Regions from separate parts of the Pseudomonas sp. RA_105y_Pfl2_P56 genome, predicted to be linked through region 1. Evidence: predicted binding sites of a transcription regulator. Region 1 holds the regulator's gene; each other region holds the start of a gene.
The links. Region 1 encodes FliA, which starts transcription of late flagellar genes. Its sites were predicted from a motif close to CTAAAGTTTNNNNNNNNNNNGCCGNTAA; they were not measured.

Region 1 (7,526 bases):
GAACCCGTAGCAGCGGTGCCAACTTCAGAGAACTTGCCTTTGCCATGCAATTCGTCGAGCAGCGATTCGAACTCGTGATCGCTGATCAGATCGCTGCCGGCAGCGGCGGCCGCCGGTGCGGCTGGCGCAGCAGGTGCCGAGGCAATCGCCGACTCCAGCGCATCAACGGCGAAATTGCCTTTGCCGTGCAACTGATCGAGCAACGCTTCGAATTCGTCATCGGTGATGTCCGAGCTGTCGCCCGCCGCCGGTGCTGCCGGAGCCGCCGGAGCCGCCGGTGCTACAGCGTCAGCCGCGAACTGGCCTTTACCGTGCAACTGATCGAGCAATGACTCGAACTCGGCATCGGTAATTTCATCGCTGGCGGCCGCATCGGCAGCTGGCGCAGGCGCAGCAGCCGCCGGGGCTTGGGCTTCAGCCTTGACGGCGTTCAGCGAGTCCAGCAGTTGTTCAAATTCGTTATCGGTGACGTCGCCCGAATCGCCTTCGACGACCAGGTCTTCGATCATCTCGGCCACGGGAGATGCCGGGGCTTCGTCCGCCGTTTGCGGCTCGGCCAGACGCGCCAGGGCGGCCAGCAGCTGCGGGGTGGCCGCCGTGATCGGTGCACGTTCGCGGACTTCGCTGAACATGCTGTTCACCGCGTCCAGTGCTTCGAGGACAACGTCCATCAGTTCTGCATCAACGCGCCGCTCACCCTTACGCAGGATGTCGAACACGTTTTCGGCGATGTGACAGCACTCCACCAGCTCGTTGAGCTGAAGGAAGCCGGCGCCCCCTTTTACAGTGTGGAAACCGCGAAAAATTGCATTGAGCAGATCTGCATCATCCGGACGGCTTTCCAGCTCGACCAGTTGTTCGGACAGTTGCTCAAGAATCTCGCCGGCCTCAACCAGGAAATCCTGAAGGATCTCTTCATCGGCGCCGAAGCTCATTAATGGGGTGCTCCTACAGGTCTAAAAACCCAAAAAACCTAAAATTCCAAAACTCTAGAACCCAAGGCTGGATAACAAATCGTCCACATCGTCCTGACCGGACACAACGTCTTCTCGTTTATCGGCATGAATCTGCGGACCTTCACCCTGCGAGAGATGTTTTTGTGGATCTTTTTCTGCAAGCATCGCCTCACGGTCATGTTCGATGCCCGCAAAGCGGTCCACCTGACTGGCCATGAGCACGAGTTTGAGCAAATTGCTTTCGACTTCGGTGACCAGTTGCGTCACACGCTTGATCACCTGACCGGTGAGGTCCTGGTAATCCTGGGCGAGGAGGATGTCGTTCAGATTGCCCGACACCGCACGGTTGTCCGTGCTGCTGCGCGACAGAAAACCGTCGACCCGGCGCGCCAGTTCACGGAACTCTTCAGCCCCGACCTCGCGACGCATGAAGCGCCCCCAATCGGCACTCAAGGCCTGGGCTTCGTCAGCCAGACCATTGACCAGCGGCGTGGCGCTTTCCACCAGATCCATGGTGCGGTTGGCCGCGGCTTCTGTCAGCTTGACCACATAGCCCAGACGCTCGGTGGCGTCGGTGATTTGCGACACTTCCTCAGCCTGCGGCATGTGCGGATCGATCTGAAAGTTGACAATCGCACTGTGCAGTTCGCGCGTGAGCTTGCCCACTTCCTGATACAGGCCGCGGTCACGGGTCTGATTGAGCTCATGGATCAGTTGCACAGCGTCGCCGAACCTGCCTTTTTCAAGGCTTTCGACCAGTTCGACCGCGTGTTTTTTCAGGGTCGACTCGAAATCGCCCTGTGAAGATTCGTTATGCTCCATAGCTCCCCCGCGCGTTCATCAGCCGATGCGTTCGAAAATCTTCTCGATTTTTTCTTTCAACGCCTGGGCCGTGAAAGGTTTGACCACGTAGCCGTTAACACCGGCCTGGGCCGCTTCGATGATCTGTTCGCGCTTGGCTTCAGCGGTCACCATCAGCACGGGCAGGTGCTTGAGTTTTTCATCGGCACGCACGTGGCGCAGCAGGTCGATACCGGTCATGCCCGGCATGTTCCAGTCCGTTACCAGAAAGTCGATGTTTCCGCTGTTGAGTACCGGAATGGCGGTAATGCCATCGTCGGCCTCGACGGTGTTGGTGAACCCCAGATCACGCAGCAGGTTCTTGATGATCCGCCGCATCGTTGAGAAGTCATCAACGATGAGGATTTTCATGTTTTTGTCCAATTCGACCTCCAAGCAGTCTTAAACGCGCCCAGCACCTGGACGCGCCATTTCAATCATTCCGGCGTAGCACTCGAAGACTGTCTGGAACACAACGGAGCAAGACCGGTGCCGCTCATCACCGCACCGGCCTCGTTCGCAGTGTCCCCACACTGCCTTCAGCGCGCTCGCCACTCCCCCAAACGCCCCCGCAAACGGGCCGCGCACTGGCTGTGTAACTGGCTGACCCGCGATTCACTGACGCCAAGGACTTCACCGATCTCCTTGAGGTTCAGCTCTTCGTCGTAGTACAGCGCCAACACCAGTCGCTCACGCTCCGGCAAATTGGCAATCGCGTCCGCCAGCGCTGCCTGGAAGCGTTCATCTTCCAGATCGCGTGACGGCTCAAGATGAGCACTGGCGCCATCCTCGTGCAGCCCTTCGTGTTCGCCGTCCTGCAACAGGTCGTCGAAACTGAACAAGCGACTGCCCAGGGTGTCATTCAAAATCCCGTAGTAATCGTCGAGACTCAATTGGAGTTCGGCCGCAACCTCGTGATCTTTAGCATCACGGCCGGTTTTAGCTTCAATTGCGCGAATTGCGTCGCTGACCATACGGGTGTTGCGGTGAACCGAGCGTGGCGCCCAGTCCCCTTTGCGCACTTCGTCGAGCATCGCGCCGCGGATTCGAATGCCCGCGTACGTTTCGAAACTGGCACCTTTGCTGGCGTCGTATTTGGTCGAGACTTCAAGCAGACCGATCATGCCGGCCTGGATCAGATCCTCGACCTGCACGCTGGCCGGCAGGCGTGCCAGCAAGTGGTAGGCAATGCGCTTGACCAGTGGCGCGTAACGCTCGATCAGTTCGTACTGCGCGTCACGCGCCGACTTCTTGTAGTAATTCATACCGCTGGCTGTCATAGCACGGGCCCTGCCGTTTGCTGCACGAGGCGCTCGACGAAAAACTCAAGGTGGCCACGCGGGTTGGCCGGCAGTGGCCAGGTGTCGACCTTCTGCGCGATGGCCTTGAACGCCAGTGCGCACTTGGAACGCGGAAAGGCTTCATAGACTGCACGCTGCTTCTGCACGGCCTTGCGCACGCTTTCGTCGTAGGGCACGGCGCCGACGTATTGTAGGGCCACATCAAGGAAGCGATCCGTGACCTTGGTCAACTTGGCGAACAGGTTACGGCCCTCCTGCGGGCTCTGGGCCATGTTGGCCAGGACGCGGAAGCGGTTCATGCCGTAATCACGGTTCAACAGTTTGATCAATGCGTAGGCGTCGGTGATCGAAGTCGGCTCGTCGCAAACCACCAGCAACACTTCCTGCGCCGCGCGCACGAAACTGACTACCGAGTCACCAATGCCCGCAGCGGTGTCGATCACCAGCACGTCGAGATTGTCGCCGATGTCGCTGAAGGCCTGAATCAGGCCGGCATGTTGCGCCGGGCTCAGGTGAACCATGCTCTGGGTGCCGGACGCCGCCGGCACGATGCGAATTCCGCCCGGGCCTTGCAACAGCACGTCGCGCAGTTCGCAGCGGCCTTCGATCACATCGGCCAGCGTGCGTTTGGGGGTCAGCCCCAGCAGAACGTCGACGTTTGCCAGTCCCAGATCGGCGTCCAGCAGCATGACCCGACGGCCAAGCTCTGCCAGCGCCAGCGACAAGTTCACTGACACGTTAGTTTTCCCGACGCCACCTTTGCCGCCGGTCACCGCGATCACCTGTACGGGATGCATGCTGCCCATGTTATTTCTTTACCTTGTCTTGCATAGACGGAGGCCACATTACTGGCTGCGCGTTCACAACCTGAACAATGCATGGCAGACCATCGATGTAGGTACAAAAACTGTTCATGAATACCTCAGCCTACCTGCTTGGTCGGGCTGTGATAGATATCAGCGAACATGTCAGCCATGGCTTCTTCGCTGGGTTCTTCCTGCATTTGCACGCTGACGGCGCGGCTGACCAGTTGATGACGGCGCGGCAGATGCAGATCATCCGGAATCCGTGGGCCATCGGTCAGGTACGCGACCGGCAATTCATGACTGATCGCCAGGCTCAACACTTCGCCAAGGCTGGCCGTTTCATCCAGTTTAGTCAGGATGCACCCGGCAAGCCCGCAACGCTTGTAACTATGATAAGCGGCGGTTAGAACCTGTTTCTGGCTGGTGGTTGCCAAGACCAGATAATTTTTTGAACGGATGCCTCGCCCGGCCAGACTTTCGAGCTGCATGCGCAGTGCCGGATCGCTGGCTTGCAGGCCCGCGGTATCGATCAGCACCACGCGCTTGCGCAGCAATGGATCCAGCGCCTGCACCAGCGATTGGCCCGGGTCGACGTGCGTCACCGGCACATTGAGGATACGACCCAGGGTCTTCAATTGTTCCTGAGCGCCGATACGGAAACTGTCCATGCTCACCAGCGCAACGTTCTGCGCGCCGTACTTAAGCACATAACGGGCAGCGAGTTTAGCCAGCGTGGTGGTCTTGCCCATACCTGCCGGACCGACCATGGCGATCACCCCGCCTTCTTCCAGCGGCTCGACTTCCGGTACGGCGATCATCCGCGCCAGGTGCGCCAGCAGCATGCGCCAGGCCTGACGAGGTTCTTCGATATCGGTGATCATCGCCAGCAGATCGCGCGACAACGGACCGGAGAGACCGATACGTTGCAGACGACGATACAGGTTGGCTTGCGCCGGACGCTTGCCTTGCAACTGATTCCAGGCCAGCGTGCCAAGCTGCACTTCCATCAGTTCGCGCAGGCTGTTCAATTCAAAACGCATCGAATCCAGTGCACGCGGATCAACACCACCGGAAGACTGCGCAGGCGCCGGGGCCGGACGCGCTGGTGCGGCGTAAGTCGGCTCGCTCAGCGGTTCAGCAGCGGTCAACGGCAGGCCGGCGAAGATCTGGCGATTGCTATTGCCATCGGCTTCGCCACGCAGGCTCAACTCGGCCTGAGCGGTGACGATGCGCGACTGGGTCTTGCGCAGCTCATCTTCGAGTTCAATGTTCGGAACCCGCGGCGCCAGCGCCGACAATTTGTAATCCAGCGCCGCCGTCAGCTCGACGCCGCCGGCAATGCGGCGGTTGCCAATGATGGCGGCATCAGCGCCCAGCTCATCACGAACCAGCTTCATGGCCTGACGCATATCGGCGGCGAAAAAACGCTTAACTTGCATAAACCACTACCTCAGCCGTTGGGCCCTACTGTCGCAACGATCGTCACTTGCTTGTTGTCCGGAATTTCCTGGTAGGCCAGCACATGCAGCCCTGGGACGGCGAGGCGACCAAAACGCGAGAGCATCGCGCGGATCGGACCTGCTACCAACAGAATCACCGGTTGACCTTGCATTTCCTGACGCTGCGCCGCTTCGATGAGCGAACGCTGCAGCTTCTCGGCCATGCTTGGTTCCAGCAGAACGCCCTCTTCCGAGCCTTGTCCTGCCTTCTGCAGACTATTGAGCAATATTTGTTCCAACCTTGGTTCCAAGGTGATCACAGGCAGCTCGGACTCAGTGCCTACAATGCTTTGGACGATGGCGCGCGATACGCCGACCCGCACAGCAGCCACCAACGCGGCGGTATCTTGACTCTTCGCGGCGTTGTTGGCGATAGCTTCGGCAATGCTGCGGATGTCGCGCACCGGCACGTGTTCGGCCAACAGCGCCTGCAATACTTTGAGCAGTTGCGACAGCGAAAGCACACCCGGCACCAGCTCTTCAGCCAGTTTCGGCGAACTTTTGGCCAGCAACTGCATGAGTTGCTGCACTTCTTCGTGGCCGATCAACTCGCTGGAATGCTTGTACAGAATCTGGTTCAGGTGAGTGGCGACCACGGTGCTCGCATCGACCACCGTGTAACCCAGCGATTGCGCCTGCGCCCGCTGGCTGATTTCGATCCACACCGCTTCCAGTCCGAAAGCCGGATCTTTGGCGTTGATACCGTTGAGCGCGCCGTAGACCTGCCCCGGATTGATCGCCAACTCGCGATCCGGGTAGATCTCCGCCTCGGCGAGGATCACACCCATCAGGGTCAGGCGATAGGCGCTCGGCGCCAGATCGAGGTTGTCGCGGATATGCACGGTCGGCATCAGGAAGCCCAGATCCTGCGAGAGCTTTTTGCGCACGCCCTTGATTCGCGCCAGCAATTGTCCACCCTGATTGCGATCCACCAGCGGGATCAGGCGATAGCCCACTTCCAGGCCGATCATGTCGATCGGGGTCACGTCGTCCCAACCCAGCTCTTTGGTTTCCATGGCGCGGGCCGGCGATGGCAGCAACTCTTGCTGACGCTTGACCTCTTGCAGCGCTTGAACCTTGGCGACACTTTGTTTTTTCCAGAACAGATAGGCGCCACCGGCGGCCAGCGCGGCCATGCTCAGGAACGAGAAGTGCGGCATGCCCGGCACCAGGCCCATGACCGCCATCAGCCCCGCTGCAACCGCCAGCGCTTTGGGCGAGGCGAACATCTGACGGCTGATCTGTTTGCCCATGTCTTCCGAACCGGAAGCACGCGTCACCATGATCGCTGCCGCTGTCGATAACAACAGTGATGGCAATTGCGCCACCAAACCGTCACCGATGGTCAGCAAGGCGTAAACCTTGCCCGCTTCGGCGAAACTCATGTGGTGCTGGAAGATACCGACGGCCACGCCGCCAATGAGGTTGATGAACAGAATCAGCAGACCGGCGATGGCGTCACCGCGCACGAACTTGCTCGCACCGTCCATCGAACCGTAGAACTCGGCCTCTTGGGCGACTTCCGAACGGCGGGCCTTGGCCTGGTTCTGATCGATCAGACCGGCGTTGAGGTCGGCGTCGATCGCCATTTGCTTGCCAGGCATCGCATCGAGAGTAAAGCGCGCGCTCACCTCGGAGATCCGCCCGGCGCCTTTGGTCACCACGACGAAGTTGATGATCATCAGGATCGCGAACACCACGATACCCACCACGTAGTTACCGCCGATCACCACCTCACCGAAGGCCTGGATCACCTTACCGGCAGCCGCGTGGCCGTCCTGACCGTTGAGCATCACCACCCGCGTCGACGCCACGTTCAGCGCCAGCCGCAGCAAGGTCGCGACCAGCAGAATCGTCGGGAACACCGCGAAATCCAGCGGCCGCAGGGCGTAAACGCAAACCAGCAGGACGACGATTGACAGGGCTATGTTGAAGGTGAAAAACACGTCCAGCAAAAACGGCGGCACCGGCAACATCATCATGGCCAGCATGACCAGCAGCAACAGCGGCACGCCCAGATTGCCTCGACTGAGATCGGCAACGTTCGAGCGAGCACTGTTGAGTAACTGAGAGCGATCCACCGGTTTTCCTCGTTCCTTTAAAGCAAACTTTTGACGCCCAGAG
Region 2 (7,526 bases), on a different contig from region 1:
GCCGCCACTGCCAGCAGGCTCACCGCCAGCCTGATCACCTCGGCGAACGCCGGATCATTGTGATCCAGGAACAGGCCCACCAACTGATTTGGCAGCAGCCAGAAGACCATCGCAAACCCGAGCATGGCCACCGCGCCGAACACGATCCCGACCCGCCCGGACATCCGCGCATCGTTCAGTTGCCCGGCGCCGTAATGCTGGCCGATGCGCATGGTGATCGCGTATGACAATCCCGCCGGCACCATGAACGCCACCGAAACGATCTGCAGAGCGATCTGATGCGCGCCCAATTGCGTACTGCCCATGGTGCCCATGCACAGCGCTGCGAAGGCGAACAACCCGACTTCCACCGCATAGGTGCCGCCAATCGGCAGGCCGAGGCGCCACAGCTCTTTGAGGTATTGGCGGTTAGGCCGCGACAGGCCGGCGCGCAACGGATAAGCGTCATAGGCCGGGTGCCGACGAATGTGCCAGGCCAGTGCCAGCGCCATGCAGTTGGCAACAATCGCCGTGACCAGACCGATGCCCATCAGCCCGAGTTTCGGCAGGCCGAACATGCCAGTGATCAGTGCGTAATTGAGCAGGAAGTTGGCCACAGTGCCGGCCAGACTGATGACCATGACCGGGGTCGCCCGGCCAATCGCGCTGGTGAAGCCGCGCAGGGCCATGAAACTCAAATAGCCGGGCAGGGCGAATGGCAGCGCAATCAGGAACTGGCCCGCAGCGTTGACGTTGGTTTCGGTCTGGCCGAACAGCAGCAGCACCGGTTTGAGGTTCCAGAGCAGCAGCCCGGCGCCCAGTGCCATCAGCCACGCCAGCCATAACCCGGCCTGGGTCAGGCGTGCGGCACCGATGATGTCGCCCGCGCCCTTGCGGATCGCCACCAGCGTACCGACCGCAGCGATAACGCCGATGCAGAAAATCGACACGAACGAGTAAGTCGCCGCGCCGAGACCGCCGCCAGCCAGAGCCTCGGGACTCAAGCGCGCCATCATCAAGGTGTCGGTCAGCACCATCAGCATGTGTGCCAACTGTGAAGCAATCAGCGGCCCTGCCAGCCGCAGGATGGCCCAGAGTTCGGTACGCACAGGATGCTGCATGGTCATCACCACTCGATTGACAGAGGGAACTGGAGACCGTCGATTCTCGGCGCATGCACGCGATTGCACAAAGGGATAAAAAGGATGGGTGGCATGATTAAAACTCATCCTGAGCGGATTCTGCTAAGTTGCTCTCGTCCCGCTATAGGAGCTTTATGAATGTCTCGTCGTCTTCCTCCTTTGTATGCCCTGCGCGCATTTGAAGCGGCGGCGCGGCATAGCTCGTTTACGCGCGCCGCTGAAGAGCTGTCGATCACCCAAAGTGCAGTGAGTCGGCACATTCGCACGCTTGAGGATCATTTTGCCTGCCGCTTGTTTCACCGCAGCGGGCGCCACCTGCAACTCACCGAGTCGGCGCGCATGTTGTTGCCGGGCATCCGTGAAGGTTTTACCGCCCTTGAGCGGGCCTGCAACACCTTGCGCGCCGAGGACGACATCCTGCGCATGAAAGCCCCGTCAACACTGACCATGCGCTGGCTGCTGGCACGGCTCAGTCGCTTCCGCCATTTGCAACCGGGCAACGAGGTGCAACTGACCAGTGCCTGGATGGATGTGGATTCGGTGGATTTCAACGATGAGCCCTTTGACTGTGCCGTGCTGCTGAGCGACGGCCATTTCCCGCCGGACTGGGAAGCCAGTCTGCTGTTTCCCGAAGAGCTGATCCCGGTGGGCGCCCCCAATCTTCTCAACGACCAGCCGTGGGACGTCGCGCGACTGGCGTCCACCGAGTTATTGCACCCGACCCCGGATCGACGCGATTGGCGCAGTTGGCTGGAGTGCATGGGGCTGTCCGATCAGGTGTCGCTCAAGGGCGGGCAGGTGTTCGATACGCTGGAGCTTGGCATGATCGCGGCGGCTCGGGGTTATGGCGTGTCGATGGGGGATCTGCTGATGGTCGCCGAAGATGTCGCGCAAGGTCGCTTGAGTTTGCCGTGGCCGACCGCGGTTGCCAGTGGACTCAACTATTACCTGGTCTGGCCCAAAACCCGTCCGGGAGGTGAACGTTTGCGCCGTCTGAGTGATTTTCTGCAAGGTGAAGTCCGCGCCATGGAATTGCCGACCGTCGTTCGCTTGAGCTGAAACGTTCGAGCCCTCACAATGCCGGCCTTGTGCCATAACCTTGCTAATTGCTCAAGTATTGGGTTTTTCCGCCGAATACGTGCTTGTGGAACCGTCGTGCCGGTGTCCGCGATTCACCCCATTCTTAGAATTTTCCGAGCAAGTGCTGCGATCAAGGAGGATCCGGTGGCTCGGCCAGGAGCTATCCATGTCTCAACCTCGCGCCCGGATCGCCTCACAACTGGGCCTCGCGCTCGCTGTGATATTGGCGATTGTCATCAGCGGCAGTACGGTTTTCGCCCTGCGTTCGCTGGATACCGCCAACCTCGCCACTCGTGAAGAGCATCTGGCCAGTGAGGCCCGCCTGCTGGCTGACCAACTGAGCACTTTCCACGGCACCTTGCGTGAAAGCACGCAGCGCCTGAGCGGGTTGTTCGAAAAGCGATTCAGCACAGGTTTGAGCATTCACCCGAGTGAGCCGGTGACCGTTGCCGGCACCCAGACGCCGGGCCTGCACCTGGGCGGCGAAGTGATGAACAACAACTTCAAGGAAGTTGACGAGTTCCAGCAGATGACCGCCGGCGTCGCCACGCTGTTTGTGCGCAGCGGCGAAGATTTCGTGCGGGTCAGCACCTCGTTGACCAAACAGGACGGCACGCGCGCCATCGGTACTTTGCTTGATCACACTCACCCGGCCTATGCGAAGTTGATGGCAGGGCAGGGCTACGTGGGTCGTGCCGTGCTGTTCGATCGCTCCTATATGACCCAATACACCCCGGTGCGCGACGGCAGCGGCAAGGTGATTGCGGTGCTGTTCGTCGGTTTCGACTACACCGACGCGCAAAACGCCCAATTTGAAAACCTCAAGCGCTTCCGCATCGGCCAGACGGGCTCGCTGGCATTGCTGGATGAGCATAACAAATGGCTGGTTCCGCCAGCCGGCGTGCAGGCGCAGGATCAAGCGATTGCAGTGATCAGCGGTTTGGCCAAGACGCCGGGCAAGGGCCAGTTCTGGAGCGACAAGGCTGAAGACTTCTACAGCGTATCGGTGCCGTTCGACGGCGGGCCGTGGTCGGTGGTGGCAAGCATGCCGAAAGCCGAGATTCGCGCGGTGTCCTGGAGCGTCGGCACCCAACTGGCAATCGGCAGCCTGCTGGCGATGTTGTTGGCGGTCGGTTCCGTGGTCTGGTTGCTGCGCAGCAAACTCGCGCCATTGAGCGACCTGGTACGTCAGGCTGAAGCCCTGGGCGCCGGTGATCTGAGCGTGCGTTTGAATGTGTCCAGCAATGATGAAATCGGTCAGCTGTCTCGCGCGTTCAACCAGATGAGCCAGGCGCTGTCGACCATGGTCGAGCACATCCGCCGTGCCTCGGAAGAGGTCAACAGCCGTGCGCAGGCACTTTCCGGCCTGTCCGGTGGCGCATACGACGGCATGGAACAGCAGTCCGGCGAAATCACCAGCATGGCCGGCGCGGTTGAAGAGTTCAGCGCAACCTCGCTGGACATCGCCGACAACATGGGTGCCACTCAGCGTCTGGCTCAGGAAAATGCCCAGCAAACGCAGATTGGTCGCAGCTCGATGGAAGAGGCTTCGTCGTCGCTTGAGCAAATCGCGGGCGCCCTGAACAGCACCGCCACGGTGATCAACACCCTCGGCCAGCGCTCCCAGGAAATCGGTGGCATTGTCGGCGTGATTACCTCGATTGCCGAACAGACCAACCTGCTGGCGCTCAACGCGGCGATTGAAGCTGCCCGCGCCGGTGAACAAGGTCGCGGCTTTGCCGTGGTGGCTGATGAAGTGCGTAGCCTGGCCTCGCGCACGCGTCAGGCCACCGATGAAATTTCCAGCATGATCCACAGCATTCAGCAGGAAACCGGTAATGCGATCAGCACGATGGAACAAGGCAATGTGCTGATGCAGGAAGGTTTGTCGCGCAACGCCAATGTCGCTTCGGCACTGGCGCGGATCGATGAGCAGAGTCGCTCGGCCGGGCAACAGTTTGCCGCGATTACCACCGCAACCCAGGAGCAGAGCAGCACGGCGACCTTGCTGAGCAGCAACTTGCAGAGCATCGCGTTGGCCAACAGTGAACAGCGTGAGGTTGTTTCCAACCTTGCGGTGACGGCTAAAGAGCTTGAGAAATTGGCGGCGGACTTGCGTTCCGAGGTTGATCGTTTTCGTTGATGCGCCTCTGAAACAGCCATCGCGGGCAAGCCCGCTCCCACAGGTATATCGGTTGTGCGCAAAAATTGTGCTCGCCGTTGAACCGTGCGGGAGCGGACTTGCCCGCAATTGCTTGCGCGGATCAATCGCAGCTCTACTTCCGTCATTACACTTGCTGAATCGTTTCCGCAGCGCTATAAAAATGGCACAACTCCAATAAAGGCTGCTGCCATGACCCTGCTCAAACTCGTTGCCGCACTCGGCGCGCTGTCCGCTGCTTCCCACGCCATGGCTTGGGATTACGTGCTCCTCGATACCAATAAGCCCGCGCAAAACTGGAGCATCACCAGTGAACAGCTCGGTGTGAAAACCGACAAACCCTTCTCCGTCAGCTTGCGTACCCTCCATGGCGGGCGGCAGGAAGGTGTCAGCATCGTTGATATCGACAATGGCACGATGAAACTCTCGGTGGTGCCGACCCGTGGCATGAATGTCCTGCACGCCTCCGTTGGCAACGTGCGCATGGGGTGGGACTCGCCGGTCAAGGAGGTGGTCAACCCGGCATTCATCGAACTCAATGGCCGCGGCGGATTGGGCTGGCTGGAAGGTTTCAATGAACTGGTGACCCGCTGCGGCTACGAATGGGTCGGCCATCCCGGCATGGACAAGGGTGAGTTGCTGACCCTGCACGGACGCGCTGCCAACATTCCGGCCAGTACCGTTACGCTGCACATCGACGAAAAACCGCCTTACGCCATCAGCCTGCGTGGCGAGTTGAAAGAGCAGGCGTTCAAGAAAGTCGATTTCTCTGTAGCCACCGAACTGGTCACCGAGCCCGGCAGCGTGCGTTTCGCACTCAACGATACGCTGACCAACAACGGCGATTATCCGAAGGAATACCAGGCGCTGTATCACAGCAACTTCAGCACGCCGTTCCTCGAACAGGGCGCACGTTTTGCTGCGCCGGTAAAACAGGTGTCGCCGTTCAACGACAAGGCCAAGGATGAATTGGCGAGTTGGCAGACGTATCGCGCACCAACCAAGGACTACGACGAAACCGTCTACAATGTCGTGCCCTATGCCGACGCCAAAGGCGAGACCCTGGCCGTTTTGCACAACAAGGCCGGCAGCCTTGGTGTCTCCGTCGGCTTCAATACCCAGCAATTGCCGGTGTTTTCCCTGTGGAAAAACACTGACACCCAAGGGCAGGGCTATGTCACGGGGCTGGAGCCAGGCACCAGTTTCTCCTACAACCGCCGCTATCAGCGCCCGCTGAGTCTGGTGCCGACCATTGCGCCGAAGGAACACAAACAGTTCCAGATCAGCTACAGCCTGCTGGCGGACAAAGGGGCTGTGGATAACGCCTTGAAACGCGTGACCGAGATTCAGGCCGGGCGTGCAACCGAAGTACGGCAGACACCGCTGGTTGATCTGACCGAGCATTAAGGCGTCGCCGGCCGGTATTGCAGCGCTTCGGCGAGGTGTTCACGCCTGATTGCATCGACTTGCTCAAGGTCAGCCAGGGTTCTGGCGACCTTGAGTAACCGATGGGCCGAGCGCAGCGATAGCGTCAGCCGTTCACAAGCTGATTCCAGCCAGGATTCGTCGGCTGTGGATAACGTGCAGTGCCTCTTCAGGCCCGGAAGATCAAGAAATGCATTGGCGCAGCCTTGACGCTTTTGCTGTCGTTCACGCGCCTCGGCCACCAACGCCGCTGCGCTGGCACTGTCCTCTCCCGGCTTCACCTGTGGGTTCAGCGCCGTTGCTTCCCGCGCCACCGTCAGGTGCAAATCGATCCGATCCAGCAACGGCCCCGACAGTTTATTGCGATAACGCTGCACCATGTCCGGTGTGCACGAACACTTGCCGCTCGGCTCGCCAAGATATCCACAGGGGCACGGATTCATCGCCGCCACCAACTGAAACCGCGCCGGGAAACGCACGCGATCCTTGGCCCGCGCAATCACGATATGCCCGGACTCCAATGGCTCGCGCAGTACCTCCAGTACCTTTCGGTCGAACTCGGGCAACTCATCGAGGAACAGCACGCCATGGTGGGCGAGGGTGATTTCGCCGGGCTGCGGTTTGGAGCTGCCACTGTAAAACCCATAAATAAATGAGAATATGTAGGAAATTCTAGAGATATCTGCGAATGAAGCGCGAAGTCAACAATCAGCCTGTACGGGACATCGGGGTGAGGCAGCGGAGCGTTAGGGGTACTGTTCCTAAAATGGGACAGTATGAGTCCACGTTGGAACGCGATTTGATGGAGCTCATTCGATTTAATCCGAGCGTTCACAGCTTCCTTGCCCAGCCTCTAACCATCGAATATAGAACTGCTGAGGGCGAGAAACGCAAATTTACGCCAGATGGGCTCATCCATTTCAAAGAGGGTAAATCACTAGAGCCATCCGTGCTTTACGAAGTTAAGTTCAGAAGTGATTTTCGTAAGCAATGGAAAATCCTGATGCCCAAATTTCGCGCAGCCAAAGCTTATTGTGATCTGCGAGGGTGGCGTTTTCAGGTCTTCACCGAACGTGAAATCAGAACCCCCTACCTCACGAACATAAAATTTCTCTGGCCATTTTTGGATCGGATTCCTTCTGCGAGCGCGTCGGACCGATTGATCTCCGCTCTAGAAAAGCTGGGAGAGGCCACCCCTGAATCTATATTGACCCATCTTGCAGAAAGCGTAGCTCGTAGAGTTGAGCTAATACCGGTTCTATGGCATCTGATTTCCGTAAACAAAATAGGGTGCGATCTGGAAACGCCGTTATGCATGGCTTCCAGAATTTGGAAGCTGGAGGATTGATATGAAGACTCTCGTCCCTGGGCAACTGGTGTACCGGCTTACAGATGCAGCGGTGCTGGTAGAGATCAAGGGGCTCACCGAGGCAGTTGTCCGCATTATAGAATCTGGAGCAACTGAGCTAGTTCGAGTGAGTGATTTATCACTTAGCCTGCCAAGCGCAAGATCAGTAAAGTCGCCCCTGTTGCTGAATAAAAATGAAGAATGGAATAGAATTGTTCGACGATTTGAGATAATACGCCCTCTTTTGAATAGTAATGGGCGAGTAGCTGCGGATGTTAAAAAAGTTGCAGACGCCTCCGGTGTCAGTGTTCCCACGATTTATCGATGGTTAAAAAAATATAACGATCAAGAATTGGTGTCTTCCTTAGCTCGTGCGGAACGCACGGATAAA
Region 3 (7,526 bases), on a different contig from region 1:
TCGAACTGCTCCGGTGTGGTTTCGGTGAACAGGGCGTGCACGCCGATGCCGGCATTGTTGATCAGGAAATCAAAGCGCTGACGTTCAAAATGTTTGAGCGCGTGCTCGACCTGCGCGGCGAAATCGGCAAAGCCTTCGCTGCGACCCACGTCCAGTTGCAGCATCACGGCGTTGGCGCCGAGTTGTTCCAGTTCAGTCACCAGCGCTTGGGCTTCATCGGCGCGGCTGTTGTAAGTGCCGATGATGTCGATGCCCTGCGCGGCGAGGTGCAGGGCGGCGTTTTTGCCCAGGCCACGGCTGGCGCCGGTGATCAATGCGATTTTGCGATTCATGGGACTTCCTCAATGGCGGTGAGTGGATGGAGCAAAGTTTATTTATCCGCCCTTAGGTGATAAACAGAGCTAAACCGGAATCACTGGTCGAATAAACCGAACAATCAGCGAGTGCCCCGATGAACAAACTGGAACTGCTGCGCACCTTCGTCCGGGTCAGCGAACTGTCGAGTTTCACCCTCGCCGGGGAGAGCCTCGGCTTGCCGCGTTCTACCGTGTCCGAGCATGTGCAGGCGCTGGAAACGTTGCTTGGCACGCGGCTGCTGCAGCGCACCACGCGCAAAGTGCAGGCAACACAGGACGGTTTGGTGTTGTACGAGCGGAGCAAGGATCTGCTTTCGCACATGGACGAGATCGAAGGCCTGTTTCGTCAGGACGAGGCCTCGCTGACGGGGCGGATTCGCGTCGACATGCCGAACATCCTGTCGCGGCGACTGGTCATGCCGCGCCTGCCGTCGTTCATGGCGCGCCACCCCAATCTGGAACTGGAAATCAGCAGCACCGACCGCCGGGTCGATCTGCTCAGCGAGGGTTTCGACTGTGTGGTGCGGATCGGCGCGCAGCCCGATCAATCGGTGGTAGCCCGGCATCTGGGCGACTTTCCCATGATCAACTGCGCCAGCCCCGCTTATCTGGCGCGCTACGGCGTGCCGCAAACGCTGGAGGATCTGGCGCAGCATCGGCTGGTGCATTACGTCGGTGTTTTGGGGGCGCGTTCGGAAGGCTTTGTCTACGAGGAGGGCGGCCAGGTCCGGCGTTTGCCGATGGCTGGCAGCGTGACGGTCAACAGCACCGATGCTTACGAGTCGGCCTGCCTGGGCGGTTTTGGTCTGGTGCAGGTGCCGCGCACCGGCATGCAGCCGCATCTGGATAACGGCGAACTGGTGACGGTGCTGGCGCAGTACACCGCGCCAGCCATGGCGATTTCGTTGCTGTATGCGCGGCAGCGGCATTTACCGCTACGCGTGCGGGTGTTCATGGATTGGCTCGGTGAGGTGATCCGTTCAACCCTCTGACCCACATCGTTGTCTGTGATGGGCACAAAAAAGAGTGGATCAGTAATCGCCACGTTTACGAAACGCCCAGCGCCCGGCGATCACGGTAAACGTCGCCACCAGCGCCACCAGAATCCAGAACCCCTCAGGATCTGTCGCCAGCGGCACACCCCCCACGTTCATGCCGAAGAAACCGGCAATGATGTTGATCGGCAACGCCAGTACCGTCACCACGGTCAAGGTGAACAGCGTGCGGTTGCTCTGTTCGTTGAGGTTGGCGGCGATCTCTTCCTGCAGCAACTTGATCCGCTCACCAAGGGCGGTGAGGTCGTTGATGATCAGCGCAAACTCCTCGGTGGACTTGCGCAACTCCTTCACGTCCTCCTTCTGCAACCACGGCGGCGGACGGTTGAGCAGGCGCAGTAAAGAGCCGGGTTCGAGCGCCAGTAATCGTTGCAAGCGCACCAGCACCCGGCGATTGGCGCCGAGTTCGGCGCGGTTGGTCGACAGCCGCGAGGAGAGCAATTGATCCTCGACCTGATCGACGCTCATGCTGGTCTTGCGCACGATCTGGGTCAGCACTTCGCCCTGATCGCGCAGCAGGTGTACAAGCAATTCCGAGGGCGAGCGAAAGCGTTCGCCGGCCTTCACCGACGAGCGCAGTTTGTCCACCGAGTGCAACGGTTGCAGGCGCGCGCTGACAATCAGTTTGCTGCGCACGCAGACCCACAGCGTCGACACATCCGACGACACCATGCTGCTGAGGTTGAACACCACGTCGTTGACCACCGCCAACAGCGCCGAGTCGACATGCTCGATGCGCGTCGAACGCGAGCCCTCATGCAACGCTTCGAAAAATTCTTCAGGCAATTGCAGATGGCTTTTCATCCAGCGCTCGCACGCGGCGTGAGCCAGATTGAGGTGCAGCCAGAGGAATTCATTGCTGTCGCTGTCACCTTGCAGGCAGCGCAATGCGGTGGCCGAATCGATTTCGCGACCACGCTCACCCGGCAGAAAACGGAAGCCGTAGAGCAAGCCAAACAAGTCCGGGTCGCGATGACTGATATCGAGGCTGTGGTTCATGGAGGCTCGCTGCGAGGAGGGCGGTTGGCGCAGGGGTTACAGGTTCACCTGGGGGGCATCATCGCAATGTCACATGACGTTTGCGTGACAAAAAAGTGACGTCAAATCAAAGCGCTACCGGCGGTCGGGAACCTCTCAAGAACGGCTTTGGCGCGCCGATCACGGGTACGTTAGGTTGCGCACCGTTGGCCACGCCACGGTTCGCCGACAGGGAAGTCCGGCCACTTTTTCACGCCTGAAACAGGCGTGCCTCATCCCTGCCATGAGTACCTGCAATGCTGCAAAAATCCCTGAGAGCGCAAATTCTCGCCCTGCTGAGCGGCAGCCTGCTAGCGATGCTGTTGATCGCACTGGCCTGCTTTCATTTCCTGTCCAACGGCGTGCAGAGCTACAGCCGATTGATCGCCGGTCCGTTGCACACCTCGCAACTGATCGACGAAGCCAACCTGCAATTCAAAGTGCAGGTGCAGGAATGGAAAAACGTCCTGCTGCGCGGCAAGCAACCGGCGGATCTGAGCAAGTACTGGGGGCAGTTCGAAGATCGTCAGCGCGATGTACAGAACATCCTCGGCGAACTGGCCAGCCAGAAGAGTATCGATCCCGGTTTGAAAACCCGTATCGAACGTCTGCGTGACGAGCATCGCCAACTCGGTGCCGCTTATCAGAAGGGCCGCGATGCCTATGTGGCCGCCGGTGGCGATCCGGTTGCCGGCGACAACGCCGTCAAAGGTGTCGACCGCGCCGCCAGCGAGCAAATGAGCGAACTGGTGGCCGAGTTGCGCAAACAGGGCACCGAGCAATCGGTATCGATCAGCGCCGAAGCCGATCGCACCGTCTGGCTTGGGCTGTTGGTGATGCTCGCGTCGGGCCTGTTGATCGGTGTGTTGAGCCTGTGGCTGGTCAACCGCAACCTGGTTGAGCCGATCCGCAAGCTGATTGATTACGTGACCCAGTTGAGTCGCGGCAAACTGGCCGAGCGTGTGGTCAGCGACCGTCAGGACGAGTTGGGCAACCTCGCGGCCGCCGCCAACACCCTGCGTGATTTCCTTGCTGAAACCTTCACTCGCCTGCAACGCAGCGCCAGCGATCTGGACAGCGCCAGCGGCGAATTGAACGCCATCGCCACCACCATGGCCGGCGGCACCAACGAGCAGTTCAACCGCACCGATCAAGTGGCCACGGCAATGAACGAAATGTCCGCCACCGCCCAGGAAGTCGCGCGTCACGCGGCTGACGCTGCGCGTGCTGCCGACGATGCCGACCAGTCTGCCCAACAGGGTGAAAAGGTCATGCAGAGCACCATCCACTCCATCACCCAGATGCGCAGCGAAATCACCAACACCGCCACGGTGATCCGTCGTCTCGAAGCCGACAGCGGCCGTATCGGCAAAGTGCTGGAAGTGATTCGCGGCATCGCCGAGCAAACCAACCTGCTGGCGCTGAACGCGGCAATCGAAGCGGCGCGGGCCGGTGAGGCAGGGCGCGGTTTTGCCGTAGTGGCTGACGAAGTGCGCAACCTTGCACAGCGCACGGCGGAGTCGATCATCGAGATCAACCAGATCATCCAGAACGTGCAGACCGGTGCTGTGGACGCCGCGCAAGCCATTGACAGCGGCCAGGCGCGCAGCGACGAAAGCGTTGAGCAAGTCACTCAGGCCGGCGCGATGCTGGAGCGCATCACCCACGCCGTCGAAGCGATCCGCGACATGAACCGTCAGATCGCCACGGCGGCCGAAGAGCAGACGTCGGTGGCCGAAGACATCTCGCGCAACCTGACCGAGATCACTTCGATTGCCAGCACCAACCTCGACAACGTGCAGCGCACCGAAAGCGCCAGCCAGAACCTGCACGGCCTGTCCGGGCAACTGAACGAAGTCACCGCACGCCTGAGTGCCTGACTCGTTGGCTGTGTACCGGATCGGATACCGAGACGGTACACAGTCAATCTCAATTGGCGGCGAGCATGATCGATGGCCGGTTATCTATAACCGGCATTGGAGCATTCCCATGGTCGGCCTCAGTTCTGTATCGATCAATCAAACCCTCGCCACGGCGACCCGCAAAACGTCGATCAGCGAAGTCAGTGAAGACACCTCCACCACGGCGTCGGCCAGCACCGCCTTCGTGAGCAAGCCCACTCCCAAAGGGTTTGCTGTCAGGCACAAAAAAGCCGCGCGATCCAGTGATCGAGCGGCTTGGTGTGCAAGGTGTATCAGCTATCCAGTTTGTTGCTCAGCACCTTGCCGGTGGTGGCATCAAAGTCCACGTCGTACTCTTTGCCGTCGGCAGTTTTGAGTTCGACTTCGTACTCATAACCGTTGAAGTGGTTATCCAGATCGGTGTCGGTGATGGTCGCCCCCGGGTGCAGTTTCAGCGCTTCCTGGTTCATGCTTTCCAGCGATTTGATCTTGCCGGATTTGACCAGTTCGGGGATCTGATCGACACGCACATCAGCCTGGGCCAGGCCTGCGCTGAGGGTCAGAGCGGCGGCGGCAAACAGGGCAGTCAACGTTTTCATCGGGTCATTCCTTGGGTTGTTTGTTGAAGTGGCCTCAGGTTAACCACCGCAACTTAATTCACCCTTAAAACACCGCATCGTCCGCAGAATGCTCTTGTGGGAGCGAACCGGCTCGCGATGCGGACACCCCGGTGGCCGATCAGAAGCCGTTGTTCTTCAACACCTGATCAACACTGGCCGCTGCCGGGCGTTTGTAGAACTTCAACAGTTCGCTGGCGCGGTTGGTGAAGATGCCATCGACGCCTGCGGCCATGACCTTCTCGAAGTCCACCGGCTCATCGGCGGTGTAGACGTGCACCAGCAAGCCTTGATCGTGGGTGTATTGGTTCATCCAAGGCTGCACCAGATCCGAGTAGCTCTGGTCGCCGCCATGGGTCAGCTTCGCCGAAGGGCCGGTACCGATGGCACCATGCGCCTTGGCGAAGTCGACCCACTGCTTGAACTCGGCATCGGACTTCGGTTCCTGTTTACCGTAAAACGCGTTTTTGTCCTTCTCGCCAGACTCGGCAAAAGTCACCTTGGATTTCGGCTCCATGCCGCCTTCGCCCACCCACAGCAGCAGGATTTTCGGCACTTGCGGCATTTCCTTTTGCAGCAGTTCGAGGCTGTTCTTCTCGAACGTTTGCAAGATCACCCGGCCTTTACCCTGACCGACGCTCGTTTCGCTCTTCGCCAGTTTCGAACCTGCCCGGCTCAACCAGCCGCGATCCTGCAGTTTCTCTTTCAGATCGTGTTCGATCCCGGGGAACAGTTGCGGCTCTTTGGTCTCGATATACAGACCAGGTTTGTGCGCTGGGTTGGCCTGGGCAATATTGATGATTTCATCGAGGGTCAGAATTTTCAGCCCCGCGTAAGACGGGCGTGCGCGATCCGGGTACGCCTTGTTGTACCAGCTACCGGCGTCGAGGGTTTTCAGCTCGGCCATGGTGAAGGCATTGGCCGGACTGTCTTTACGATCCGGGAATTTGGTCGCGACGTCGGTGGTGCGTTGCAGGTTGTTGTCGTGCAGGGCGAACAGCACGCCGTCCTTGCTGCGCTGCAAATCCATTTCCAGGTAGTCGGCACCCAGATCACGGGCCAGTTTGTAGGAAGCGGCGGTGGATTCCGGGGCGTCGAAGGACGCGCCACGGTGGGCAATCACCGCCGGATGTGGAATGCCATGAGCGGCGGCGACTGCAGCAGGATCAGTCTGGCTGGCGGCATGCGCCTGACCAAGGCCGAGCAGCAGGCTCAGCATGAGGGCGCTTTTGGTGAACGTGGCGGGCATGTTCGAGTTCCTTTCGCAGGGCAGTTTCAAAGACGTACCTTTTAACAACTGAATCGATTGCCCGCCATCGCCAGACCGACATAAACGTATTAAAAGCGATTTTTCCTGCACTTTTGTGGCGCCGTTTGCAGTACGCTTGCCCTCGGCAGACGCTCCGGCAGAGAGCGCGCCGTCCAATGCCCTGCGTGTAAACCATCGATCATTTTTCGTGAGGTTTATCATGCACATCACCTCCCAACTCATCTGCCAGGCCGCCGACGACCTCAAAGGCTTTGTTGGCCTGAACCGCAAAACCGGTCAGTACATCGTGCGTTTCAGCGAAGATTCGTTCGGCATGGACGTGGCCGACGACGGCATTATTCCCGCCAGTGAATTCGTCTGGGCACCCGCGTCGCCGCAGACCATGACGCTTAAACGCGAGTTGATTCAGTTGTTGCTGGATCAGAATGTCGATGACCGCCTCAACATCACCGAGCCGTTGCGCGTTTACATGCACAAGCGCGAAGTACCAGAGATTGTGGCGGTGCGCAGTCTGGTGCGGGGCTGAGGGTTTTTCGTGACGGTGAGTGCCTCTTCGCGAGCAAGTCCGCTCCCACACGGGCTCTGTGGCGCTCACCAATCACCTGCGGGAGCGGGCTTGCTCGCGAAGGCGGCCTAAAGCACGGCACAGCACCTACTGCCCAAACCGATACTCACGCTCAACCCTGCACACCCGCGTATGGAACGCCGAATACCAGATCGAGCGTCCTCGTTCCTGGATCACCCGATGCTCAGGATTTTGTCGCCACGCTAAAATCGCCGCCTCACTCTCCCAGTACGAAACCGTGATCCCGACACCATCCGGCCCGCGAATCGAATCAATTCCAAGAAACCCCGGCTGTGCGCCCACCAACGCCATCATGCGCTCGGACGCCTCGGCATAACCGTTGTCGCCCTCGGTGCGGGTTGAATTGAAAATCACCGCGAAACAATCTGTAGTCGGCTTCATCAACGTTGCTCCTTGCAAGCCTCGACAAACGCTCGCACCAACGGCGGCATCTGGCCCTTGAGCGCCGCACGTTCCGGTTGAAACAACGTTGCGACAAAAAAACGATGATCCTTGAGTTCGAATGCCCGCAAATCCCCCGCTGAATCATGCCCCACCGCCTGGAGCTGATGTTTGAGAAGGTCACTCGCGTAGTGTGGATTCACACCGTAGCGGCAGCGATAGCCTTCATGAATCTGCGACGTTTCGTACGCTTGGGCGATCAACGAACCGGGCAGCAGATGAATGCTGTCCACGGCGTCGATCAGCGAGCAGATCAGAGGCGTGAGCACGGCTCGCTCTGAAT
Region 4 (7,526 bases), on a different contig from region 1:
CACCGCGCCCATGGTGCGGTCGAACCAGTGGCCCATGCGGGCGAAACCGGCGCGCACGCGCTGTTGGCTGAACAGCATCGCGACAAGGCAGAACCAGGTGGCGGTCGCGACGGCCAGGTAAACCCCGTAACCGGCCTGCACCGACAGCGGCGTATGCGGGTTGATCACCACAGTGAACAGTGACAGGAAAAACAGCGTGGCTTTCGGGTTCAGGCCGTTAGTCACAAAGCCTGAAGTGAACGCGCCGCGTGCGGTGCGCTCACCGGCTTCTTTGTGCAGATCATCGCTGACGGTTTTCGCCGGTTGCGCGCGCAGGGCCTTGAAGCCGATGTACAGCAAATAAGCCGCCGCCGCCCATTTCAACGCGTTGAACAACACGATCGACTGCGACACGATCAGGCCGATGCCGAGCAACGAATAGCCAACGTGCAGAAAAATCGCCGTGCCCACACCCAGCGCCGTCCATGTGCCGGCGCGGCGACCGTGGGTCACGCTCTCGCGCACCACCACGGCAAAGTCCGGGCCGGGGCTGGCGACGGCCAGCAAGTGGATCAGTGCAACGGTCAAGAACTCGGTCCAGTACATGGGGGCTCCTTTAGGCCAGGCGTAACGTTTTGTTTCATCTGATAGGCTCGGCAGATTACGCCTTCCGTTCACCGCACAAAAGGTACAGTTGATGACTAACTCGCGCCGCGCCGTATTCCTCGATCACCCTTCGCTGGATCTCGGCGATCTTGACCTCAGCCCTTTGCGCGCCTGCTTCACTGACTTGCAACTGTTCACCCAGACCCTGCCTGAACACGTCGCCGAACGCCTGCAAGGTGCCACCGTGGCCATAACCAACAAGATCCTGATCGACGACGCAGCGATGGCCGCCAGCCCGGAACTGAAACTGATCCTGATCACCGCCACCGGCACCAATAACGTTGATCTGGCCGCCGCCCGTGCTCACGGCATCACCGTGTGCAACTGCCAGGGTTACGGCACGCCATCGGTGGCGCAGCACACGATCATGCTGCTGCTCAATCTCGCCACGCGCTTGGCCGATTACCAGCAAGCGGTGGGCGAAGGTCGCTGGCAGCAAGCAAAACAGTTCTGTCTGCTGGACTACCCGATTGTCGAACTGGAAGGCAAAACCCTCGGCCTGCTTGGGCATGGCGAACTCGGCGGTGCCGTTGCCCGGTTGGCTGAAGCCTTCGGCATGCGCGTGCTGCTGGGGCAAATCCCCGGCCGCCCGGCCCGGCCGGATCGTCTGCCACTGGATCAATTGCTGCCGCAGATCGACGCCCTGACCCTGCACTGCCCGCTCAACGAGCACACTCGCCACTTCATCGGTGCTCGCGAACTGGCGTCGATGAAGCCCGGCGCGTTCGTGGTCAATACCGCCCGTGGCGGACTGATCGACGAACAGGCCTTGGCCGACGCCTTGCGCAATGGCCATCTCGGCGGCGCCGCTACCGATGTGCTCAGCGTCGAGCCGCCCACCCGGGGCAATCCACTGCTGGCCGCCGACATCCCGCGCCTGATCGTCACGCCGCACAACGCTTGGGGCAGTCGCGAGGCCCGGCAACGTATCGTGGGTCAATTGACTGAAAACGCTCAGGCGTTTTTCAGCGCTAAGGCGCTGCGGGTCGTCAGTTGATAAACTGCGGCACTTTTTTTTGAGGAGCAGTTATGGATCCGCGCAGTGAAGTACTGCTTCGTCAGGCCGAGTTATTCCAGGGCTCGCTATTGCTGGCCGGATTGCCTGCCGACGATTTGCTCGCACGTCTGCCCAACGCCTTTGGCTGGTGCTGGCACGCTGGCGATCAAGCCGCGCTCGACGCTCGCTTCGAAGGCCGCAGCCACTTTGGCGTGAATATCCCGGAGCGCGAATTCGACAGCGCCGTGGTGTTTCTGCCCAAATCCAAAGACCTGACCGATTACATCCTCAACGCTGTGGCCGCACGTCTGCCGGGGCGTGAGGTGTTTCTGGTCGGGGAAAAACGCAGCGGCATCGAAGGTGCGTCCAAGCAACTCAACCCGTTCGGCAAGCCGCGCAAACTCGACAGCGCCCGGCATTGCCAACTGTGGCAAGTGACCGTGGCCAATGCGCCAGAAGCAAAATCGCTGGAAAGCCTGGCGCAGACTTACGAATTGCCGCTGGCTGAAGGCCCGTTGAAAGTCATCAGCCTGCCCGGCGTGTTCAGCCACGGCCGACTGGATCGCGGCAGTGCCCTGCTGCTGGAACATCTGGACAAACTGCCGAGCGGTCATCTGCTCGACTTCGGTTGTGGCGCGGGCGTGTTGGGGGCAGCGGTCAAACGTCGTTACCCGCACAACCAGGTCACGTTGCTGGACGTCGATGCGTTTGCTGCGGCCAGCAGTCGTCTGACCTTGGCGGCCAACGGCCTGGAAGGCGAGGTGCTGACCGGTGACGGAATCGATGCGGCACCAATGGGTTTGAGCGCGATTCTGAGCAACCCGCCGTTCCATGTCGGCGTGCACACCGATTATTTCGCCACCGAGAACTTGCTGCGAAAAGCGGCCAAACATCTGAAAAACGGTGGCGAACTGCGCTTGGTGGCGAACAGTTTCCTGAAGTATCAGCCACTGATCGAAGAGCATCTGGGCGTGTGTGCGATCAAGGCCGAGGGCAACGGATTCCGGATTTACCGGGCCAAGCGCGGCTGAAAATTAGCACTTGCCGAATGGATTCTGCCTAGGCAGAATCCGCTCCGTCCTAGGGGAGTAGTCTCCCACGAGCGCCAAGCTCGTCCGGCATACGTCAACATACTTGATCCTCAGATCATGGCGTATGCGACCCAAGCGTCCGCACCAGACGGATAGCAGGGTTTGACAAGACCTATGACACGAACACCTTACCCGGGGCGGGAAGGCTGTACGTGTCATAGCCGTGTCGACCCGCCCCTTAGGAAATCCTGATGCTGGACTCGTTACTCGTTCCCACCGCAATCGTTGCCTTGGCCGAAATCGGCGACAAGACGCAACTGCTCGCGCTGATTCTCGCCGCTCGCTTCCGCAAACCCTGGCCGATCATTGCCGGTATCGTCGCCGCAACGCTGGCCAACCACGCAGCAGCCGGTGCGGTCGGTGCCTGGTTCGGCAGCTTCTTCTCCGATTCGGTACTGCACTGGATTCTCGCCGCCAGCTTTACGGCCACGGCGTTGTGGACGCTGGTCCCGGACAAAATGGACGACGATGAAGCGAGCACGGCACGCAAATTCGGGCCGTTCCTCACGACGCTGATTGCGTTCTTCCTCGCGGAAATCGGAGACAAGACCCAGATCGCCACCGTCATGCTGGCTGCGCAATATCCGGAATTGTGGCTGGTGATTATCGGCACCACCCTGGGCATGTTGATTGCCAACGTGCCGGTGGTATTGGCCGGTAATTTTGCGGCGGAAAAACTGCCACTGACATTGATCCGTCGATTGGCGGCTTCGGCATTCCTGATTTTGGCAGTCGTTGCGGTGTACAAGGCGATGCAAAGCAGTGGCTGGGTTTGACGGCGTAAGTCGATAGACCCTGTCAGCGTTCTTCGCGAGCAAACCAGCCCCCACTATGGAGTGCATTCCAAAGTGAGAGCGGGCTTGCTCGCGAAGGGGCAATCAGCCTCGCTGCAAAACCATCAGGACTTCGGCGCTTTCTCGTACAGCGGCATGACCTTCGGAATCGCCGCCTGCAACGAGGCAATACGGCTGCTCGACGCCGGGTGAGTGCTCATGAACTCCGGTGGAGAACCTTCCGAAGCCTTGCTCATCTTGTTCCACAAGGTGATCGCCGCGTTCGGGTTGTAACCGGCGCGAGCGGCCAGTTCCAGACCAATCAGGTCGGCTTCGTTTTCGTTGGCTCGGCTGTTGGGCAAGGTCATGCCGTAGTTGGCCACGGTGTCGGCCAGCGCCAGGCTGTCCTGCCCCAGACCAAACAGTGCGCCCGCGCCCTGTTTGGCCATTTCAACGCCATAGGCCTTGGACATCGCTTCACGACCGTGCTCGCGCAGGGCGTGGGCAATTTCATGGCCCATGACCGCCGCGATTTCATCGTCGGTGAGTTTCAGGCTGTCGATCAGCCCGGTGTAGAAGATGATCTTGCCGCCGGGGCCGCAGTTGGCGTTGAGCTCATCGCTCTTGATCAGATTGACTTCCCATTGCCACTGCGCGGCATCCGGGCGGAAGTTCGGCGCCTGAGCGATCAAGCGGTTGGCAATCGCCTGAACGCGCTTGGCCTCAGGACTGGTTTTGTCCAGCACGCCTTTGCTCGACGCCTCGCCGACGGTTTTCTGATACGACTGGGCATACATCTGGTCGACCTCTTGCGAGGACAGCATGCTGAACATGTACTGCTTGCGCTCCACCCCTACGGCTCCGCCGCTGGTGGTGTTGACCGACTGACAACCGGCCAGCAACAGCGCTGCGCTCAGTGCACTTACAACCAATGTCTTGTTCATTCAAAAGCTCCCTGAAAACGTGCGCGTATCGTAGGCGGGTAATGGTATCGGCGCCAGAGTCAACAGACGTATTGCAGCGGCTTTCAGATATTTCCCGCCCGCACTGTCGTAAAAAATTCACAGCGACCGCAAGCCCCCGACAACTGCGTCGCGCACGCATCCATTTGCGACATCCCCACCCAATTGCGCCTTGCACCATTCATGGCTCATTGCCCGCTGCCGATACATCACCGCAGACATCCTCTTGCGTGCGGAGCTCCCATGAAGTTCAAGTCGATCCAGTTTTCCGTCGCCGCCCTGGCCGGCGCTATCGTACTCAGCGTGGTTGCCGCGCTGGTGCTGTACGCGCTGTTCTCTGGCGCCCGCACTCAGGAAATGGTGCAGCAACGCACCCAGGCCCAGTTTGAACAAGTCATCGAACAGCGACTGACCTCACTGGCACAAACCCAGGTCAGCCAGATTCAGCGCGAACTCGAAGCGCCGTTGCTGATTGCCGGCGGGCTGGTGCGGGTCAACGCCTTGCTCGGCACGCCCGGCGCCGATGGCCAGCCACGCCTGAGCGTCAGCCGTGAACAGTTGATCAGCCTGATCAAAGAGAACGTCGAAAAGAACCCGAAGATTCTCGGCACCTACATCGCGTGGGAAAAAAACGCACTGGACCACAATGACGCAGCCTACGTCGGTACCCGCGTCGTCGGTATCGACGCGGCCAACGGGCGCTTCCTGCCATGGTGGTTCCGCAACGACGACGGCACCCTGGGCCTGGACAAACTGGTGGACGTCGACGACCAGAAAGTCCTCTCCACCGGCGTGCGCGCCAGCGAGTACTACCTGTGTTCGAAAGAGCGCAAAAAATCCTGCGTGATCGATCCTGCGCCCTACAAGGTCGGCGACAAGATCGTCATGCTCGCCTCCTTTATCGAACCGATCATGCTCAACGGCGCATTCCAGGGCATCGTCGGCGCCGACCTGTCGGTGAACTTCATCCAGGAAATGCTCCTGGGCGCCAATCAGAAACTCTACAGCGGCGCCGGAGAAATGGCCCTGATCGGCAGCAATGGCCGGATCGTCGCCTACACCAAGGATCCGAGCAAATTCGGCGAAAAGGTCAGCGACATTCTCGACGCCGAACAGATTGCCAGCATGGCCAACCTCAAGCGCGGCGAAGTCACCTACTCCGTCAATAAGGACAAGGGGCGCATCGAATTGTACTTGCCGTTCGGCATTGGCCAGACTGACGCGCGCTGGACGTTGATGCTGCAATTACCGCTCAACGCGGTGATGGCTGATCTGCAAAAACTGCAGGGCGACCTCGATGCCCAGCGCAAGTCCGACACCTTCGGCATGGCCATGGTCGGTCTGATCATCGCTGGCGTCGGCCTGCTGGTGATCTGGCTGGTGGGCCACGGCATTGCCCGGCCACTCAAGCAGATGGTCGCGATGCTGGATGACATTGCCCAGGGTGAAGGTGATCTGACCCGTCGCTTGAGCAGTGATCGCAGCGACGAATTGGGTTCGATTGCCAAGGGTTTCAACACCTTCCTGAGCAAGTTGCAGGCGATGATTACCCAAGTGGTGACGTCGGTGCAGAGCGTCAGCGACTCGTCGGAACACACCGCCGACATCGCGATTCGCACCAACATCGGCATCCAGAAACAAATGGCCGAGATCGATCAGGTCGCCACCGCCGTGCAGGAAATGACCGCCACCGCGCAAGATGTGGCGCGCAACGCGACCCAAGCGGCGCAAGCAGCGAGCCATGCCGATCAAGCCGCCAGCCAGGGCATGCAGATTGTCCGCGATACCTCCCATTCGATTGGCGTGCTGGCGGTGGAAATCGGCAAGGCTGTGGGTGTGGTGCAAACCCTGGCCAAGGACAGCGAGAACATCAACGCGATCCTCACCGCGATTCGCGGGATCGCCGAACAGACCAACCTGTTGGCGCTGAACGCGGCGATCGAAGCGGCGCGTGCCGGCGAACAAGGTCGCGGCTTTGCGGTGGTGGCGGACGAGGTGCGCAATCTGGCGCAGAAAACCCAGAAAGCCACCGAAGAAATCCAGACCATGATCCAGCAACTGCAACAGGGCACCCGCGATGTGGTGCGGGTCATGGAAGACAGCCAGAACCGCACCGACGAAAGCGTGCAGCACGCCTCGAAAGCGGCCGAGGCGCTGGAGACGATTACCCAGGCGGTGTCGGTGATCAACGACATGAATACGCAGATTGCCAGTGCGGCCGAGGAGCAGAGCGCGGTGGCCGATGACATCAACCGCAACGTGATCAATATTGGCCAGGTGGCCAATGAGGTGGCGGGCGGCGCGGATGAGTCGAGTTCGGCCAGTGCCGACCTGACCAAACTGGCGGAGCAGCAGCGGCGGTTGATCAATCAGTTCAAGGTCTGATCCAAAGGCGCCTTGTCGAGCAAGCCCGCTACCACCCTGGAGTGAATTCCAATGGTGGGCGCGGGCTTGCGCGCCAAGGCGTCAATGCAGTCAACGCACTACCCCGGGGTCAGACACTCCGGCCCATTGAGCTTCGGATCATTGATCAGATTCGCCAGCACCCGCTCGCGCAGCGCGGCAGGCTCACTGGCCAGCAAACCCTGCAACACATGCAACGGTGTTTCGGGATTGAGCCAAGCGGCCTGCCCCGCCTCATCGAGAATCAACGGCCGGCGCTGACTGGCCGCCGGCTGAGTGATGACGGCGGTACTCAGCCACACCTGTTCCTGCACCGGATATGCCTCCCAGATCGCCGCAAAAAACAGCGAAGAACCCTCCCCCGGCGTCAGCCAGTACGGGCGTTTGCGTTGGGTACCCCGCCACTCGTAAAAGCCGTTGGCCGGCAGCAGGCAGCGACGCAGGCGCAGTGCCTCGCGAAACATCGGCTGTTCGGCCACTGTTTCTGCCCGGGCATGCGCCGGTGTTTTCGACAAATCGGTCAACCACGGCGGCGTCAGCCCCCATCGGGCCCGGGCCAGCGTGCGCTGGCCGTCGGCCTCGGCGCGCAGCATCAACACCGAATCATTGGGGGAAATGTTCCACTGCGCCTGTTGATCGGCGGGAAAACCAGGCA

Region 2: the regulator FliA is predicted to act here: its motif matches at 2,231-2,258, upstream of AACY11_RS24380 (methyl-accepting chemotaxis protein).
Region 3: the regulator FliA is predicted to act here: its motif matches at 2,545-2,572, upstream of AACY11_RS17450 (methyl-accepting chemotaxis protein).
Region 4: the regulator FliA is predicted to act here: its motif matches at 4,649-4,676, upstream of AACY11_RS22280 (methyl-accepting chemotaxis protein).

The regions. Positions count from the first base shown of each region.
Region 1 covers NZ_CAXAPL010000016.1:289-7,814, reverse strand. Annotated here, with positions in the region: gene AACY11_RS12985 (chemotaxis protein CheA) at 1-935, opposite strand, end outside; gene AACY11_RS12980 (protein phosphatase CheZ) at 990-1,778, opposite strand; gene AACY11_RS12975 (chemotaxis response regulator CheY) at 1,797-2,168, opposite strand; gene fliA (RNA polymerase sigma factor FliA) at 2,336-3,076, opposite strand; gene fleN (flagellar synthesis regulator FleN) at 3,073-3,903, opposite strand; gene flhF (flagellar biosynthesis protein FlhF) at 4,020-5,342, opposite strand; gene flhA (flagellar biosynthesis protein FlhA) at 5,354-7,483, opposite strand.
Region 2 covers NZ_CAXAPL010000047.1:23,545-31,070, forward strand. Annotated here, with positions in the region: gene AACY11_RS24370 (NorM family multidrug efflux MATE transporter) at 1-1,100, opposite strand, end outside; gene AACY11_RS24375 (LysR substrate-binding domain-containing protein) at 1,260-2,180, shown strand; gene AACY11_RS24380 (methyl-accepting chemotaxis protein) at 2,368-4,344, shown strand; gene AACY11_RS24385 (aldose 1-epimerase family protein) at 4,555-5,769, shown strand; gene AACY11_RS24390 (ATP-binding protein) at 5,766-6,467, opposite strand; gene AACY11_RS24395 (TnsA endonuclease N-terminal domain-containing protein) at 6,476-7,135, shown strand; gene AACY11_RS24400 (Mu transposase C-terminal domain-containing protein) at 7,137-7,526, shown strand, end outside.
Region 3 covers NZ_CAXAPL010000024.1:73,957-81,482, forward strand. Annotated here, with positions in the region: gene AACY11_RS17435 (SDR family NAD(P)-dependent oxidoreductase) at 1-332, opposite strand, end outside; gene AACY11_RS17440 (LysR family transcriptional regulator) at 452-1,348, shown strand; gene AACY11_RS17445 (transporter) at 1,388-2,410, opposite strand; gene AACY11_RS17450 (methyl-accepting chemotaxis protein) at 2,686-4,308, shown strand; gene AACY11_RS17455 (PepSY domain-containing protein) at 4,623-4,928, opposite strand; gene AACY11_RS17460 (glycerophosphodiester phosphodiesterase) at 5,068-6,195, opposite strand; gene AACY11_RS17465 (DUF2025 family protein) at 6,416-6,742, shown strand; gene AACY11_RS17470 (antibiotic biosynthesis monooxygenase family protein) at 6,869-7,183, opposite strand; gene AACY11_RS17475 (CTP synthase C-terminal region-related (seleno)protein) at 7,183-7,526, opposite strand, start outside.
Region 4 covers NZ_CAXAPL010000038.1:42,898-50,423, reverse strand. Annotated here, with positions in the region: gene AACY11_RS22305 (LysE family translocator) at 1-585, opposite strand, end outside; gene AACY11_RS22300 (2-hydroxyacid dehydrogenase) at 677-1,642, shown strand; gene AACY11_RS22295 (class I SAM-dependent methyltransferase) at 1,675-2,673, shown strand; yybP-ykoY riboswitch at 2,713-2,837, shown strand; gene AACY11_RS22290 (TMEM165/GDT1 family protein) at 2,925-3,509, shown strand; gene AACY11_RS22285 (M48 family metallopeptidase) at 3,632-4,450, opposite strand; gene AACY11_RS22280 (methyl-accepting chemotaxis protein) at 4,712-6,853, shown strand; gene AACY11_RS22275 (SOS response-associated peptidase) at 6,952-7,526, opposite strand, start outside.